Regions from separate parts of the Vibrio sp. E150_018 genome, predicted to be linked through region 1. Evidence: predicted binding sites of a transcription regulator. Region 1 holds the regulator's gene; each other region holds the start of a gene.

Evidence for each region. Region 1 encodes CRP, which controls carbon source genes, mostly activating them, when cyclic AMP is high. Its sites were predicted from a motif close to TGTGANNNNNNTCACA; they were not measured.
Region 2: a site for CRP is predicted at 1,009-1,024, ahead of gltB (glutamate synthase large subunit). Genes of this name have one in related genera too.
Region 3: a site for CRP is predicted at 1,158-1,173, ahead of recB (exodeoxyribonuclease V subunit beta). Genes of this name have one in related genera too.

The regions. Positions count from the first base shown of each region.
Region 1 covers NZ_JBHGNY010000006.1:153,286-155,568, reverse strand. Annotated here, with positions in the region: gene ACE3G9_RS08590 (phosphoribulokinase) at 1-218, shown strand, start outside; gene crp (cAMP-activated global transcriptional regulator CRP) at 460-1,092, shown strand; gene ACE3G9_RS08580 (aromatic amino acid transport family protein) at 1,331-2,283, opposite strand, start outside.
Region 2 covers NZ_JBHGNY010000004.1:106,773-109,055, reverse strand. Annotated here, with positions in the region: gene arcB (aerobic respiration two-component sensor histidine kinase ArcB) at 1-682, opposite strand, end outside; gene gltB (glutamate synthase large subunit) at 1,286-2,283, shown strand, end outside.
Region 3 covers NZ_JBHGNY010000002.1:375,577-377,859, reverse strand. Annotated here, with positions in the region: gene recB (exodeoxyribonuclease V subunit beta) at 1-1,066, opposite strand, end outside; gene recC (exodeoxyribonuclease V subunit gamma) at 1,434-2,283, opposite strand, start outside.

The DNA of each region.
Region 1 (2,283 bases):
ATGCCAAAGGCATACCGAGTTTGGATGAGAGTTTTGTAGTGATCCGCTTGCGTGGAATTAAAAACGTCGACTTTCCATATCTACTATCAATGATTGAAGGCTCTTTCATGTCGCGTCACAACACCCTCGTAGTACCTGGTGGCAAGATGAGTTTTGCAATGGAATTAATCATTCAACCACTGCTTCATCAACTAATCGAAACAGGTAAAATCGCCTAAAGTGTTACTCAGAACACACTTAGTGACTAGTCTGTGACCTTGAACACAATTTAATGATGAAAAACCCCATAGTTAGCCGCTCAAAGTCAAGAAATCCGATCTAGAAAGAGGTACTATAAAAACACTAATGCAACACAACTTGCAGCAATAACATTTAACACCTATTCTATTTGACCAGTTTAGCCGGTCTCAGGATGAATGACTCAAAACTGAGCAAGCCTTGTAGAGGAAGTAACAAATTATGGTTCTAGGTAAACCTCAAACAGATCCAACATTAGAGTGGTTTCTATCTCACTGTCATATCCATAAGTACCCATCAAAAAGTACTTTGATTCACGCTGGTGAGAAAGCAGAAACACTGTATTACATTGTTAAAGGGTCTGTGGCAGTATTAATCAAGGATGAAGAAGGCAAAGAGATGATCTTGTCTTACTTGAACCAAGGTGACTTCATTGGTGAATTAGGTCTTTTTGAAGAAGACCAAGAACGTACCGCTTGGGTTCGTGCAAAATCTCCTTGTGAAGTTGCGGAAATCTCATTTAAAAAATTCCGTCAATTAATCCAAGTTAACCCAGACATTCTGATGCGCCTTTCTGCCCAAATGGCAAAACGTCTACAAATCACTAGCCAAAAAGTGGGTGACTTAGCATTCCTAGACGTAACTGGTCGTATCGCTCAAACGCTACTTAATCTAGCAAAACAACCAGATGCAATGACGCACCCAGACGGTATGCAAATCAAGATCACTCGTCAAGAGATCGGTCAGATTGTTGGCTGTTCACGTGAAACCGTTGGTCGCATCTTGAAGATGCTAGAAGAGCAAAACCTGATTTCTGCTCACGGTAAAACTATCGTAGTCTACGGAACGCGTTAAGATTTAATATCCGCGTTTAGTAGAGTAAGAAAAATTAAAAGCCACTGAATGGTAAGTTCAGTGGCTTTTTTAGTATTTGTAATTTAAGAACGTTGCTCGGGCGCTTCGCTGCTTGTAGCTCGAAAAAGATAACAGCGAAAAGATTAGTAACGTGTCGTGGTAAGCAACCGAAGCCAAGCTTTTGTTTTTCCTAGCTTCGAGAAGCGCAGCGCCCTAAACACGAGTATCGAAAGAGGTCTTACCCTATCGCCGGCAATACTCCAAGACTAATCATCATTTGTACCACAATAATCACCACACCTGCTGCTAGCGTTAGCATGAGAGCTGGCGTACCGCCAGAGACGGTGAAGGCTTGTTTATCTTGATTGAGTGTACGAGAACGCATCACCATTGCGACAGGGAGTAAGATAGCCAATATCGCCAATGCAATTGCGGCATAACCAAGAGCCATGATAAAACCTTGCGGGTAAAATAACGCAAAGCATAGTGGTGGAATAAAGGTCACTAGCGCGATACCAACACGTCCGCCTTTGCTTTTATTTTTATTTAAGCTGTCACCTAAGAATTCAAATAATCCTAAGCTCACACCTAAAAAAGAGGTGATTAATGCTAAATCAGCAAATACTGAGACCACTTGTGAAATAGCCGAGCTATGAATTACTTTTGATAACGTACCGACTAAGGCTGTCACATCTCCTGCTTGAGATAATGTCGCTTGATCAACCACACCGAGCGTGGCCAGTTGCCATAAGATGTAGACCACTAGCGGCAGTAAAGAGCCGAAAATCATGACCTTCTTCAAAGCTTTCATATCAAGGTTTAAATAACGCACTACTGCTGGAATACTGCCGTGGAAACCAAAAGAGGTAAAAATCACGGGCAATGCCGCCACAATCAAACCTTTTTCCAATGGCATATTAAGAAGATGTACCGCTTGAATATTGGGCGTTAAGAAAAACAGCATGACCGCCATTGCAATCAATTTACAGGTGAATAGCACGCGGTTGACTCGATCTACCGACTGAGTACCAAACGTCACAATTGCGGCAATGATAATAGTGAAAATAAGCGTGCCGATACCATTCGACACATCAATAGAAAACCAGTTATGCAGTTTTGCATTAAACTGACCACCACCACCGGCGATGTAGGCTGCACATAGTGCATAAAATAAGAAAAGCATAGCAAACG
Region 2 (2,283 bases), on a different contig from region 1:
CCAATTCTCGATTCTCTAGAAAAACCGTTTTATCCGTCTCTTCTACTTGTTGATGGGTCGAATTATCTTTATAGACATCGTATATTGATAACCCAACCAGTTCAGATTCTGTTAATCCAACTAGCTCCTCAAAAGCTCGGTTACAACCGGAAAACAGGCCTTCAGTGTTACGGTAATAAATGAGATCAGGGGAAGCATCTAAAAATGAGCGTAATAAAGCGGTACGCTCTGCCAACTCCACTTGTGCTTTTTCACGTTGGTAAACCTCATTTTCAAGATCTTGCATAACCTCTAAACGAGCTTCTTCCGCTTTCTTTCTTTCATTAATTTCTTGATTCAACTTATGTATATTATTTTGCAGCTCTATATTTAACTGATGATCACGTTGACGCATATCTTTCAACTTATCGACCATTTTAGTTAAACGTTGTCGAGACTCTTCAAGTTGATCAACCACAACTGTTAAGAAATACACCGCCCAAGGCGTAATTAATAAACCAAAAAATACCGAGCGAATAATCACAATATTTTCTATACGCCCAGTCAACACTAAGCTAACGACTGCTTGTAATAAAACTGAAAAGCACACTAAGGCCAACGCCAGCAGCATAGAGAATTTAACCATTCCCAGTTTAACTAATAAATCCACATAATACTGGGCAAGGTTTTTTAACACATTCATGATGAACTCAAACTCCTGAAAAGAATGCAGAGCAAGATATAACTAAGCAAGAACAAGCTCAGTCTATACAAAACACCTTTTTAAGCAAAAATTGAGTATAACTGAGAAGCTCGGATAACAATAAAGGATATAACTCCAATTCCCATCTCAGTAAGATCAAAGAGAAAGTAAATATATATTCACAAAAACAGCATATTACTCACACGAGTCAGTCCTTTAGTCTTTTAATATGCAAATCCTGAAAAAAAAATTAGTCATTTTTATGTAACTTTCGTTGGAATTACATAGTACAAAAATGTAGGATGAAGGCACGATGCTGTGTTTTTCGTGATAGATGTCACGTCAACATTTAAGAATAAATCGCTAGCATTTCCTTTAATGGAAGAATAAAAAACCACTCGTGTTTTGTATCACTTCCAAAAGGAACTAAGAAACAACTTTTTTCGCAAATACTTTTCTGCGAATAATTGAAAGGAATCGCACTTACTAGACCGAGCAATGTCAGTAAGGAAGATTATAAGTACATAAAAGGACAAAGTAGCCGTGTCGATAAGCATAGACGCTGATTCGCTAAGCTGCCATTTAACTTGGAAGGATGTATCTATGGTAAGTAGAGAGCAAAGTACACAAGGATTGTACACTCCTGAGCTGGAGCATGATGCCTGTGGGATCGGTTTTGTTGCTCACTTAAAAAACCGTAAATCTCACGCTGTGGTAACACAGGCGCTGGATATGCTAGCCCGCATGGAACACCGCGGTGGTCAAGGTTGTGACCCTTGTAGTGGTGATGGTGCAGGTATCTTACTGCAAAAACCTCATGAATTTCTTTTAGAAGAAGCCGTCAAACTCGGTATCAAACTCCCATCATTTGAAAAATATGGGGTTGGTGTTGTTCTATTCCCTAAAGATGAGCATAAACGCCAACAGTGTCGCGATATTTTAGAACGCAATGCTAAGCGCCTTGATCTTGAAATTTTAGGATACCGTATTTTACCAGTCGATAATTCGATGATCGGCGAAGATCCACTCAGCACCGAACCTCAATTTGAACACGTTTTCATTTCTGGTGGCCCAAGCGTGGATCCAGCAGAGCTTGAACGTAAGCTTTATGTGCTACGCAACTACACAGTTCGCGTCTGTCTTGAGTCCGTGTCTAACATTGGTGATGATTTCTATATCAACTCATTGTCTTACAAGACTTTGGTTTATAAAGGGCAGCTCACCACAGATCAAGTTCCTCAATACTTTTTAGATCTACAAAACCCAACTATGGTGACAGCGTTAGCACTTGTGCATTCTCGCTTTTCAACCAACACCTTCCCAAGATGGCGTCTTGCACAACCATTCCGTTACATTGCCCACAATGGTGAGATTAACACCGTACGCGGCAACTTAAACTGGATGAAGGCACGTGAAGCCATTTTAGAATCTGAATTATTCTCAAAAGCAGAGATCGACATGTTGTTGCCGATCTGCCAAGAAGGTAGCTCGGATTCCTCTAACTTTGATATGGCGCTAGAACTTCTTGTTCTTTCAGGCCGTAGCTTGCCACACGCGTTAATGATGCTGATCCCTGAAGCTTGGCAAGAAAATAAAAACAT
Region 3 (2,283 bases), on a different contig from region 1:
GCTGGCTGAGTAGATCATCAAAAGAAAGTTGTGCCTGACGCTGTTTGGCTTGTGCCAATAACTGACGACAACCTTGAATCGCTTGGTATTTAAAAATCAGCTCAAATTCCGGCTGGTTATCGAGTAGCTCATCAATTGCCTCAAACGCAGCATGCTCTGCTACTGGGCCTTTTTTGGCATCGGTGACCGACGTTAATGTGCTTTGAGAAAAACGAATCAATTTATCGCACATTTGACCATCGTTTCGCTCACTAGCCGCCCATTCATGCACTTCATCTAACCAGGCTGGCAAACGCGTTTTATTGTATGGATTGCGTTTAATGCCGGAACTATCAATCAAACTAAACAAATCATTGCGACTGGCATTCCACAGCGATTTCACTTTTTCGATGCGATTTAGATGCTGCTGATAAAGCGCCGGCAGATCGACATCCAGGTTAATGCTCGGAAAACTTAGGGCAGGGCCAGAAAGGTAGTTGCCAATTTCACGCAATAGTTGCTCAGGACGACTCCATAACGATTGAATTTGCGCGGCTAATACCGTCGGCAATGGGTAAAAATGACGACGCCAGTAATCACTCACCACTTGCAGTTTTAGCTGACTTTCATCGGTAATAAATTCATTTTGAAAACGACTACCCGATTCAAAAGCATTTTGAGTCAGCATGCGTTGGCAAAAACCGTGAATCGTGAAGATCGCCGCTTCGTCCATTTGACGCTCGGCTTGCAGCAAGATTTCAATCGCTGATTGTTTATTTGTTGTTTCAGCTAATAGCGGCTCAAGTACTGGGTCGGTAGTTTCACCACGGGCAAACGCAATACGCGCTTCATGAATGCGTTGACGAATTCGACCACGCAGCTCTGCGGTGGCCGCTTCGGTAAAAGTCACCACAAGAATTTGATCAACGGTTAATGGCGTTTGATGCGCTGCGCCCTCTTTACCGTGCCCAAGCAACAAGCGTAGATACAGCGCCGCAATGGTGAAAGTCTTGCCAGTACCAGCAGACGCTTCAATTAAGCGAGCACCATGCAGTGGAAAAGTCATACTGTTGAGAGATTGCGCCATTAACTTTGTCCTAATTAGAATTCTTATGTTTCGTGAGGAATTTCTCACTTTGCGCCATGAATTGTCTTGAACTGCAAAACAAAACAGATTGTGAGAATGTACTCACATTTTTTATGCCATGATCGGCTTACTATTCTTGTCATATCGAGCCACGGCCAATGGCTTGTAAACCAATATTAATCTAATAACGATCTACTTACGTTACCGGCATTGTTCCTACTTCAATGTTGCTAATGATAAAAAAGTAGACAGAAACAACACTATTACCTCGACTCTCCGCCGCCAAGCAAGCGCCCTACACTATAATGACTTGCTGGCGGCGTTTCTTTTTCTAAGCCGTTCGTCTGTTTATTCATCCGCTTATTTATTACGACTCATCTTCACTGCGATCTTGGCAATGTTCCATTAATGGATATAACCACTGCTGCGCTTTTTCGAGTAATGATTCAGCAAGCTCGCTATTCCACTCTTTCCAAACTCGTTGAATATAGTGGTCACTGCCTTCACCTACCGAAACAAAGCTATCGTTAAAGGTATTTTCCATTGCTTGATACGCTTTTTGTTTGATCTCTTCATCCGCAAAACCAAGCCATTGCCCTTGCTTATCATAACCTTGCTCGATACCAGCAAAGGCGCACTTTGGAACAAACCATAGTGGCTCATCCATACCTTGATAGTAGGCTTCCAGTAAAGATTGCAAATATTGTTTGGCTTGCTGTGAGCTTAAAGCTTGTAATTCAAGTTGCTGAACTTGCCCCTTGCGAACACCGAACAAATGAGTAGCAAGTGAGTGCCCGCTCGCGTTTAAGCACAAATGTTCAATCCAGTAACCCAATAAGTTCGCGCTGTGAATTCCACCACTACGATAGCGCAACATGCCCTGCTGATATTGACCACCAAGCCAACCAGCTAGGTGATGAGTTTGCTTGTACCCACCTAGTGTTAATTCAAACTCAAGCGCGATCTCAACATCCGCTTTAGGCACAGTGAGATAAGGCAATAAACTAACTGCTAAAGGTTGAATATTTGCCAATAAACTTTGGGCGGCCAATTCACCAAAACCCGACAATGGCAATTGCCCTTTGGCTTGATGTTGCTGCAAATATACTTTAGCGCCATCTTCAAAGCTTTCTAGAGTCGGCATTTCTGATTGCAGCCATTGCTCTAGTAAGTTTTCGCCAAACCAGTAGTTATCTAGTCCATTAATGGCAAAAGGC